DNA from 3 places in the Ruegeria sp. HKCCA4008 genome. Region 2 is predicted to be linked to each of the others. Evidence: riboswitches for the same ligand, from Rfam matches in the RefSeq annotation. Region 2 holds a riboswitch; each other region holds the start of a gene.
What was found. Region 2 has a riboswitch for cobalamin ahead of GOW60_RS18400 (DUF1636 domain-containing protein). Riboswitches for the same ligand answer to the same signal wherever they lie in the genome.

Region 1: another riboswitch for cobalamin. It lies ahead of GOW60_RS15735 (aromatic ring-hydroxylating dioxygenase subunit alpha); the one in region 2 lies ahead of GOW60_RS18400 (DUF1636 domain-containing protein).
Region 3: another riboswitch for cobalamin. It lies ahead of GOW60_RS20470 (DUF4198 domain-containing protein); the one in region 2 lies ahead of GOW60_RS18400 (DUF1636 domain-containing protein).

What each region holds. Positions count from the first base shown of each region.
Region 1 covers NZ_WQDM01000007.1:153,358-156,623, reverse strand. Annotated here, with positions in the region: gene GOW60_RS15740 (hybrid-cluster NAD(P)-dependent oxidoreductase) at 1-751, opposite strand, end outside; gene GOW60_RS15735 (aromatic ring-hydroxylating dioxygenase subunit alpha) at 757-2,010, opposite strand; cobalamin riboswitch at 2,092-2,296, opposite strand; gene GOW60_RS15730 (hypothetical protein) at 2,408-2,560, shown strand; gene GOW60_RS15725 (hypothetical protein) at 2,563-2,814, shown strand; gene GOW60_RS15720 (hypothetical protein) at 2,823-3,047, shown strand; gene GOW60_RS15715 (DUF3833 family protein) at 3,077-3,266, opposite strand, start outside.
Region 2 covers NZ_WQDM01000010.1:68,103-71,368, forward strand. Annotated here, with positions in the region: gene GOW60_RS18390 (ABC transporter substrate-binding protein) at 1-157, opposite strand, end outside; gene GOW60_RS18395 (ABC transporter ATP-binding protein) at 171-947, opposite strand; gene GOW60_RS18400 (DUF1636 domain-containing protein) at 944-1,300, opposite strand; cobalamin riboswitch at 1,398-1,595, opposite strand; partial or broken gene GOW60_RS21465 (D-lyxose/D-mannose family sugar isomerase) at 1,696-1,821, opposite strand; gene GOW60_RS21470 (D-lyxose/D-mannose family sugar isomerase) at 1,868-2,074, opposite strand; gene GOW60_RS21475 (D-lyxose/D-mannose family sugar isomerase) at 2,128-2,247, opposite strand; gene GOW60_RS18410 (carbohydrate kinase) at 2,366-3,266, opposite strand, start outside.
Region 3 covers NZ_WQDM01000016.1:12,875-16,140, reverse strand. Annotated here, with positions in the region: gene GOW60_RS20475 (ROK family transcriptional regulator) at 1-827, shown strand, start outside; cobalamin riboswitch at 949-1,148, shown strand; gene GOW60_RS20470 (DUF4198 domain-containing protein) at 1,280-2,065, shown strand; gene cbiM (cobalt transporter CbiM) at 2,072-2,683, shown strand; gene GOW60_RS20460 (cobalt ABC transporter permease) at 2,680-3,255, shown strand; gene cbiQ (cobalt ECF transporter T component CbiQ) at 3,255-3,266, shown strand, end outside.

The DNA.
Region 1 (3,266 bases), on a different contig from region 2:
TTTCCTGATGGTAGTTGTTCATATCAAAACCAAGACCGGCCAGCGCGTCGCGCACCGCTTGCATGAAGGGCTCAGGACCGCAGCAATAGACTTCGCGCTCAAGGTAATCCGGCGCCATCAGGCCCAGCATCAATTGGTTGAACTGACCCTGATATCCCGTCCATGGGCGGTAGCGGTCCGGCTCTTCCACCACGAACTTCAGGTCCAAACCATCCGTGCGGCTGGCCATCTGTTCCAAGCGCTGGCGGAAGATGATCTCGGATGGCCTTTTGGCGCAGTTGATGAAGACAACGTCCAGATCGCGGCTTTCGTCCCACATGCAGGTGGTCATCGACATCATCGGCGTGATGCCCGAGCCAGCCGAGATAAACAGGAACTTGCGCGCATCGCTCAATGCGTTGGTGAACAGGCCCGCAGGCCCAATGGCCTTGATCCGCATGCCGGGTTGAAGATTGTCCAGCATCCAGCGCGTGCCGATACTGTCGGGTTGCGCTTTGGCGGTGATGGTGATCGACCGCGGCCGCGACGGCGACGATGAGATCGTGTAGGTGCGATGCACAACGCCTCCGGGCTGGCCGGGCGCCGGAATCTCGAGCGTCAGGAACTGACCGGGGTGATAGGCGAACTGCGCCCCCGAGGGGGCACGGAACGAAAAGCTGGCAGTGTTCGGCATCTCGGGCACGACCGAGACACATTCCAGCATCTCTCCATCCTGCCAGACGGCTGATGAAAGCGTGTTCAGGTCTTTCATCAGACTTACTCCGCCGCCATGGAGTCAGGGGACAGGCGGGCCGACACTGTGTTGCAATACCAATCCACGAATTGCAGCACGCCGGATTCCTGAATGGCTGAATACGGGCCGGGCACATAGGCCGGGCTGTTGATGCCCTGCTGGTTGTCCTCGACCACCTGACGGTCTTCGTCATTCGTGGCGACCCAGACTTCGGTCAGACGTTTCACGTCATAGTCAACGCCTTCAACGGCATCCTTGTTGACCAGCCATTTGGTCGTGACCTCGGTCTCTGTCGGGCTGATCGGCGTGACGCGGAAAACAATCGAGTGATCGGCAAGAAAGTGGTTCCACGTGGTCGGATAGTGGAATTTCAAAAGCGATCCCGCATCCGCAAAGGGCGACCGGCCCAACCAGCGGCGCACGGCGGATTTCCCGTCCATCGTATAGCTCTCGGCCCCTTCTTTCAGCGGCATCCGCGCCAGACGATATTGGCCGTCCTCGTGCAGATAGAACTGCGACGGCATGCCGGCAGCCTGGCACCTGTCGAAATGGGCTTGCATATAGGCAGGGGTTTCACCGCCTTCGATCCCCGTCACGCCCGGATCATCAGGGAAGGTCCGGCACAGCGCAGGGTGGTTGCCGCCGCAGTGATAGCACTCGCGATTGTTTTCCCAGACCAGCTTCCAGTTGCCGTTCTCGATGATCGTGCTTTCGAAGGCGACCTTGGCATTCGCAAGATCATGCGGCTCAAGATACGGGCGCGCGATATTGGCGAACGTGTCAAAATCCGGGGCGACATCCGCCAGACAGATGTAAACCAGCCCGGCAAGCTCGCGGCAATGAACCGTCTTCAAACCATGCTGTCTGGGATCAAACTCCGGCCCCATGTCGCGGGCCCACAGCAAAGAGCCGTCAAGCTCGTAGGTCCATTGGTGATACGGGCAAACCAGCTTCGGCGCGTTGCCTTTTGCCGCCTTGCATATGATCGAGCCGCGATGGCGGCAGGTGTTGTGAAACGCCCGGATCTGGTTGTCGGCGCCGCGCACGATGATCACGCGATAGGCACCCACGTTGTACGTTACATAGTCGCCGGCTTTCACCAGTTCACAGGCCGGAATGGCAAAGAGCCATTCGCGATAGTGGATGGTTTCCAGGTCGGTCTGAAATATCTCGGGGTCGGTGTAAAAGGCCCGTTCCAGAGCATAGCCCGGGATTCGACGCGCCAACAGGTTTTGGACATTGTTCACTTCTGGCTCTCCTGCCGCGCCCCGCGGCATTGCTTGGGCAGATGACAGGGAGGAACCGTCCGGAGGCGCGCGAGGACCACGTCCGAAACCCGTGCCCCCACCGCCACCCGCGGTTTGACATATCTGCAAGGCTGGTTTCCGGACTTGAAAGGGGCTTGCACCCGGTTGCGACACCTTCCCGGGATCCTCGTCCCAGTGGTTGATTGTCGAACCTGACCTTTCTTACCGTTGCGGGGGCAGTGCCGGAATTCCACCGGCTTCCCAATTCTCCGCTGTCTGAGAATCAAACAGCGGCACCTCACGATGGCAGCCTACTTTTTACCCGCTTGGGCGCTGAAATGCTTGCGACATTTCCGGTTTCAAAACAGACATAGAAATATTCCGGCAGAGTGGACGGTGCCGGGACCACAGTCCTTGGCAAAGGGGCGTGGCAGGCCCGCCAGCATGGCGTTTTGCGGTGGCCGATGGCCTTGCGATGGATGCGGCCACGTCTGACATCGGCGCCGCCAAATTGTCCCCCAACCGCGACGGCGAAGGCCCGGCTGCTCGGATCAGAAACGAAACGCTGCACGTCGCCTGAGCATGGCTGGAAAAGAGAGTGTCGGGCCAAGTGAAGTAGTTTTGCCGCAAGCCCTTTTGGGTGAAGTTGATCCGTTTGGGATAGTGCTGGCTTTCAATGGGGCAGGTGAAGAAGGCGAATATCCGTCATGCGAGAGTTGCCAGTCCACCCTGTCAACGGCCGGTAGAAAACCTCATTTTGTCCATAAAAAATTGTCTTTTTCGGGAAAAACCATTACGTTTTCCGAAAATGGTGGAAAACACCGGAGGCAGTAAGAGAGCAGATGCCAAAACCGAAAACAGGTGTTTTGCGGACAACAGTTCCTTCGCGCCTCATGGGAAAACGGGATGGCCTGTTTTTCCTCTGGGGGCAGATAGAACGCGCGCGCTTGAAGGTCGAGGGCGGCGAACGCGCCGAGGGCGCGGCCTCGGACGGGCCAAGGGCGAACACGGCCGGTGAGGTCAAGGGATCGACGACAGCATTGGTGGACGAGTTTATTTTCTACTGACTTTTGTGATGCAACCGGGCCTGGCGGCCCTATTTTTTCTCGAAGAACAGGATGACTTCACCCAGACGGACGCCATAGCGTGAGACATACGCACGGTTCAGCAGACGGTCGTCATCCAGCAGCCACATCCAGTCGTCGAATTTGACACGCATGGTCCCGTCCTTGATCGGCAGGTCGATCTTGTATTTCCAGTTGAACGTATCCCCGCGTTCAATTCCG
Region 2 (3,266 bases):
AGGCCATATCCGCCATGTTCATGTCATGCACGACCAGACGTTCCGGCGCCGAGTCAAAAACCAGCGGTTCACCGCAATTATCCACGGTGACGGCTTCCGCTGCCGCGCCACCTGCCAAGCCAGCGAAAACAACCACCGGCCAGAGTTTCTGCATCATACTTAAGCTCCTGTTATTGTGACAATTTCCGTTTTCGGATATCTAGTGCGGGGATCATGCGGCCTTCGTGCTGAAAGCACAGGTAATCCACGCCGAATGTCTCGCGTACCCGGTCTGGGGTCAGAACTTCGCCAACAGGCCCGAACCCCGTCAGACGCGTGGCCTTCATCAACGCCACATGGGTGGCGAATTCCGGGATCATGACCAGATCATGGACGATCATGACGACCGTTACCCCCAGATCAGCGACCAGAGACAGCATGTGCCCCTTGGCATCGGGGTCCAGATGGTTGGTTGGCTCGTCCAGAAACAGCAAGGACGGGTTCTGGGCCAACGCGCGCGCGATATGTGCGCGCTGACGTTCTCCGCCGGACAGTTGACCCATCGTTTTGTTGGCAAAATGCGACAGCTCGGTCGTCTTCAGAACCCGTTCCAGATCAGCCTTGTGCTGAGCCATCGAACGTTCGCCCTGAATCGGGATTTGCCCCAGCCCAACATAGTCTTGCAGGCGCATCCGCCCGTCAGGCATTTCTTGCTGCCCGACCACAGCAATGGAGCGGGCACGTTGGCGGGCGGACAGGGTCCGAAGGCTTTGGCCTTCTATCCAAACATCACCCAAGACAACCCGTTCGATCCCGCACAGCAGTTTCAGCAGAGTGGTCTTGCCGGCGCCGTTCGGCCCGGCGATTGCCAGAATTGATCCTTCTTCCAGACGAAAGGACACATCCTGCAACAGGACATCGCCATTGAGCGCATAGTACTCCAAATTCTCGGCAACCAGAAAGCTCATGAAGCGCCACCGGACGGCAATGCGGGTATTCGCGACAAGGTCTTAGCGAAAAGGGCAGGGGGGCGGTCCGAGGCGCTGGTCCAGCCATCGTCACTGTCGCCGAACTGGGTCGCGAATTCGACCAGGGCGGACAGGTCGTGTGATGTCGTGATATCGCCAAACAGGTACTGCGCTTTGCCCGGGGCCTGAAATCCGACGGTCATGGCCCGTTCACAACCTGCCATGCAGGCCACCATTCGGGTTTCAAAACCGTCAGGCAACCGGGCATCCAGCACGTCTTGCGCAGCCTCGGCAGACATCGCCCCCTGACATGTTGAACAGATCAGAACGTAGTGATCAGAATAGCAGGTCATAGCCATCTCCGTCGTTTGCCAGACGCAGACAGAGGGCACATACCCAGATATTACGCAAACGCGCCATCAAGCCTCCTTCCGAGACGCCCCGCCTCGGGTTGGTTTATAGTGCGATGGCAGGTCTCCTGACTTGCGGGTCGTTGCTCGGCCGACCTTCCCAACCCATGCGAGTCAGTGGTGAAGTGGCGTCGCTCACCGCTTACAGTTGCGGGGGCAGTCACGGACTTGGCACATTCCAGCGCCGCACCGTGTTCCCATTTTCATCCCTTACGGAACCATCCCGCTCAGCTAGTCCGGCAATGCCAGACTTGTCAAGCGGCAGACAAAGGCGTTGGTAGATGGAATTGCGACAGCCGCGCCAGCTGTCCTGCCGCGCCAGCTCGGACCGAACGGTGTCAATAGTCTGATACAAGAAGAAAATCCGGCTCGAAATCTTTCTCGACCTTTGAAAACCGCGGGATTGGCTCTTCAAACCCATTGTCGGTACGGTCGTTATTCACGGTCGATCCCTCGCCAATAAGGCAATCGCCGCAAAGCGTGCCAGATGTCGGGCATCAGAGTTACGCTTTATCCGGGCTTCAGCCGCACGTACTCTTGGGGTTGCAAGGTTTCAGGGCAGGCATCGCTGGGGACCGTCACCGGGTTGTCGCGGTCGACGCCACCGTTTGGATCCGACGCATGAATTTCCAGAACGAGATCGCCGCCGCCCCGGTTGATGATGCCTTCTGCCTTGATAATATGCCGGTGCATCGGAGAAAGCTGATTGTCTTTCAAGATCAACAGTTTTCTGCACAGAGCATCCCACGCCCGGATTCCAGATCCTTCGTCTAACCATTGTGTAGAGTGAACGGGAATAGGCAATGTTCGTCGAAACGGCCTTGTGCGTAATTGGTAATGTTCCATCCCAGCCTGCGGCTGAGGACAGTTTCGACCAAAGAGATGCGCATTTTCTCGGACGATCAATCCGCAAAGAGCGGCTATGCGGCGCCGAAAGATTGAATGAACGTCTGGGCCTAGGGCTTGAGACGGTTGATTTAGGATCCTTGCAGTATGCCTTAACGCAGATCAAAGTTCGTGCGCCCAAGGGGGTTCTGCCCCGGCTCGGGAAACGGTCACGGCCGCCACGTCAGCGCCCAGTTCCATGGCTGCTTGCAGGCTTTCAACCGTCAATCCGCGCAGACCTGACTTGGTAAGATGCCCTGCGCGGCTGAGCTCGGTCAGAACGCCGGCATTAAACGTGTCACCTGCGCCGATCGTATCGACCACTTCAACGGGTTTCACAGGAACCGAGACTTCGGAACCATCCGCCAGGTAACCGTGCGCCCCGTCACTGCCACGCGTGACGATGACAACGGAAGGACCCGCCTGCAACAGCACAGACGCTTTTGCGGATTCGGCTTCAGCGCCCGGAATGATCCAGTCCAGGTCCTCGTCTGAAACCTTGACGATATCCGCACGCGAGATCATGCGGTTCAAACGCGTCCGAAATCGGGTTTGATCCTTGATGAAATCCGGGCGGATATTCGGGTCCAGCATCACTGCCCGGTCGGAACCGTGGCGGTCCAGAAGGGCGGCATAGGCATCTGCGCAAGGTTCACACGCAAGGCTGATTCCACCGAGATACAGGGCAGAGACAGCAGGAAGCTGATCGGGCATGTCTTCGGGCAGCAACATCCGGCCCGCAGTGTTTTCATCAACAAAGCTGTAAGTCGCGTGTCCATCCGAGAGCTGCACAAAGGCAAGCGTGGTAGGACGCTCCGAGATGATCACATGTGTCGTGTCCACATGGCTCGCTTTCAGCGCATCAATCAATTGCTGGCCGAACATGTCCGATGACAAACCTGTCAGCATCCCTACCGGAACACCCAGACGTCCCATCGCGACGGCTGTGTTCAGAACTGCACCACCAGTATGTGGCACAAAACCAATTGCGCCCGATGCGGTCGGTTCTGAAATCATATCTATC
Region 3 (3,266 bases), on a different contig from region 2:
GGCGAACCTATGACTATCCAACGCCAAAAGCCACATTGGAGTTTTCCACTGAGAGTCTGGGCAAAATGATATCATCCATGCCGCCTGAGGCCAAAGGCAGGATTGCGGGACTTGGGATTGCCATGCCGTTCTACCTATGGGACTGGGCCCAGACCCTTCAGGTTCCTCAGGAAGAAATGGACCCGTGGCGCGTATCAGACCTGAAGGCTGACCTGGCGCGGCGCCTCGATATTCCGGTATTCCTGCAAAATGACGCCACTGCGGCTTGTGGGGCGGAATTGGTATTCGGTCCAGCCGATGGGCCCAGGGATTTCCTGTACTTCTATATCGGGTTTTTCATTGGCGGCGGTGTGGTCCTCAATGGCGCAATCTTTTCGGGGCGTGGAAACGCGGGCGCAATCGGCCCCTTGCCTGTGCCAGATGATGCCGGTGGTGTCAGACCCCTTATCGACGTGGCCAGCCTGTACGTGCTCGAGCGTGCAATCACCACGGCAGGTGTCACGTCGCATTCCATTTGGGAAACGACCCAGCGTTGGGATGTGCCAAAAGTTCAACTGGAATACTGGTTGAAACAGACGGCGAGCGGGATTGCCTATGCGATTGTCTCATCCTGTAGCCTGATAGATTTCGAATGCGTAAAGGTTGACGGCTGGATGCCGCAGGACATCAAGGCGCGTTTGGTTGAAATGGTCGAAGACAAACTGTCTGAGCTTAACCTGACCGGTCTCGAGCGCCCTGCCGTGCTGGCAGGGGCCGTGGGCCCGGAAGCACGCTCACTGGGCGCGGCAAGCCTGCCGTTGTCGGAAAGGTATCTTTCAGAAGCTTAGATGTGAAATCACCCTGTTGCCTTGGATATTTCACAAACTGGTTCACTCTCGCAAACTGCCGAACTCATTATTTTCGATGGCCGTAACACATTTTCGTTGACGGAAGGCTGAGTTGTCTGGCAAGCCGCTCGGCATGTCCGGTTCCGGGGCTTGCTCTGGAATCAATAGGGAATGCGGTGCGGGCTCTGGCCCAAATCCGCAACTGCACCCGCAACTGTAAGCGGCGAGCAGGGCTGAAACGCCACTGGGGTTTGCCCGGGAAGGCCGGTCCAACGCTTTGACCCGCAAGTCAGGATACCTGCCGGACATGTGCCCTCATAAGGGGCACTCCTAATCGGCGGCGGGATGTGCGTCGGACCAGGATGCCTGAAAGGGTGATTTGGCGTTGAATATCCCGTGGTCAAAACGAATTTCGCGCCGGGATTGGCGCGACGGGACAAGGACGACTGTTCATGAAAACGCTGCTCAGCGCAGCCGCTGCCGCGGTGGCTCTTCCTGCCATCGCAAATGCGCATTTCCTTTTGGAATACACCACCGACACCATGATCGAGAAACCGGGCGATGTGCCGGTCAAACTGATTTTCTGGCATCCGTTCGAGAATGGCCATGTCATGGATCTTGAAAAGCCGCAGGAATTCTATGTGATCCACAACGGTGAAAAGACCGATTTGCTGGACACGCTGGAACCTATCCGGTTCACCGGCGGGGAAAACGAGGGTGCGGCGTTCAAGGGCAGTGTCCCGGTCAAACGTTCGGGCGACTATGTGCTGGTGACGGTTCCTCAGCCTTATTATGAGGAATCCGAAGACATCTATATCCAACAGCTCACCAAAGCCTTCCTGAACCGTAACGAATTGCCGACCGACTGGATGAATCCCGTGGGTCTGCCGACCGAGATTATCCCGCTGAACAAGCCGACCAACATCATCGCGGGTTCGACTTTCACGGGCCGTGTGCTGGCTGACGGTCAGCCGGTTGCGGGCGCCGAGATCGAGATCGAGTACATGGCCGCGGAACCCGACATGGAAAGCTCGGCCGCTTCTGCACCGAAAGCGTCTCCTATGCCGGGTGGTGCGGTGGTCGCAATATCTGACGACAACGGGTATTTTTCGTTCGGCGTTCCAAAAGCCGGTTACTGGGGTTTCGCTGCCCTTGGTTCCGGTCCGGCAACCGAACATGAGGGCAAAGAACTCAGCCAGGATGCGGTCATCTGGATTCGTGCCTGGGATCTGGAGTAACCCCAAATGCACATCGTCGACGGAGCCCTTTCCAACCCGGTTGTAATTGGCGGCGCCATAGCCGCCGCGGGCGGGATCGCCATGGGTCTTAGGTCTCTGGATCTTGATCGCATCCCCACTGCGGGCGTGCTGTCAGCCAGTTTCTTCGTGGCATCGTTGATCCACGTACCCATTGGTCCGTCGTCGGTTCATCTGATCCTAAACGGCATGGCCGGGCTGCTGCTTGGTTGGGCCGCATTCCCGGCTTTGTTCGTCGGGCTTTTGCTACAGGCGGTTTTTTTCGGCTTTGGCGGGTTGACGGTGTTGGGGATCAACACCGTCAATATCGCCTTTCCCGCTGTGGTGGCCGGAATGTTGTTCGGTCGTCTGATCGCGCGTGGAACGCCTTTGCAAGGTGCGATTTGGGGGGGCGTCGGCGGCGCATTTGCGATTGCGGCGACAACCGGCATGGTCGCGTTTTCCCTCGCGCTGTCGGGGGATGAATTTCTGCCTGCCGCCAAGCTTGTTTTCTTCGCCCATATTCCTGTCATGGCCATCGAGGCGATTTTGACCGGGTTCGCCGTGTTGCTGGCACGCAAGGTCAAGCCCGAGCTGTTTTTCAGAGGAGCAGCCACATGAAGCATCTGGTTGTCATACTGGCCATGTGCTGTGCACCTGTGCCTGTCCTGGCGCACAAGGTCATAGCCGGCGTTTTCGAGTCGGGAGACGTCATCGAGGGCGAAATCGGCTTTTCCAACGGCGACATGGCAAGCGGCACCGAGGTCATTGTCACCGGCCCGGATGGGGCTGAGCTGGGTCGATCGGTCACTGATGCGGACGGTTTCTTTGTCTACACGCCGACCTCGGCCGTGGCGCACACCTTCTTTGCCGACCTTGGCGCCGGGCATGTGGCCGAAGTCACGATGTCTGCCGAAGATGTCGCGCGGATCATGGGCGTTGCCGTGGCGGAAAACGGAGACTCGTCTTCGGCTGCTCTGGCGCAGGCCAGCGGTTCGGCGGCGTCTCTCAGCGCCGAAGAACAGCAGGTTATCGCCAAAGCCGTACGTGACGAATTGCGCCCGCTCAGGCGCGAGATTGCGGCTTATCGCGAACAGAACGACCTGCAAACCATCCTTGGCGGGATCGGGTACATCGTTGGTCTGTTCGGTCTGGGCTTTTACATGGCGGCCCGCCGCAAGCTGGCGTCCTGATGGCACACGTT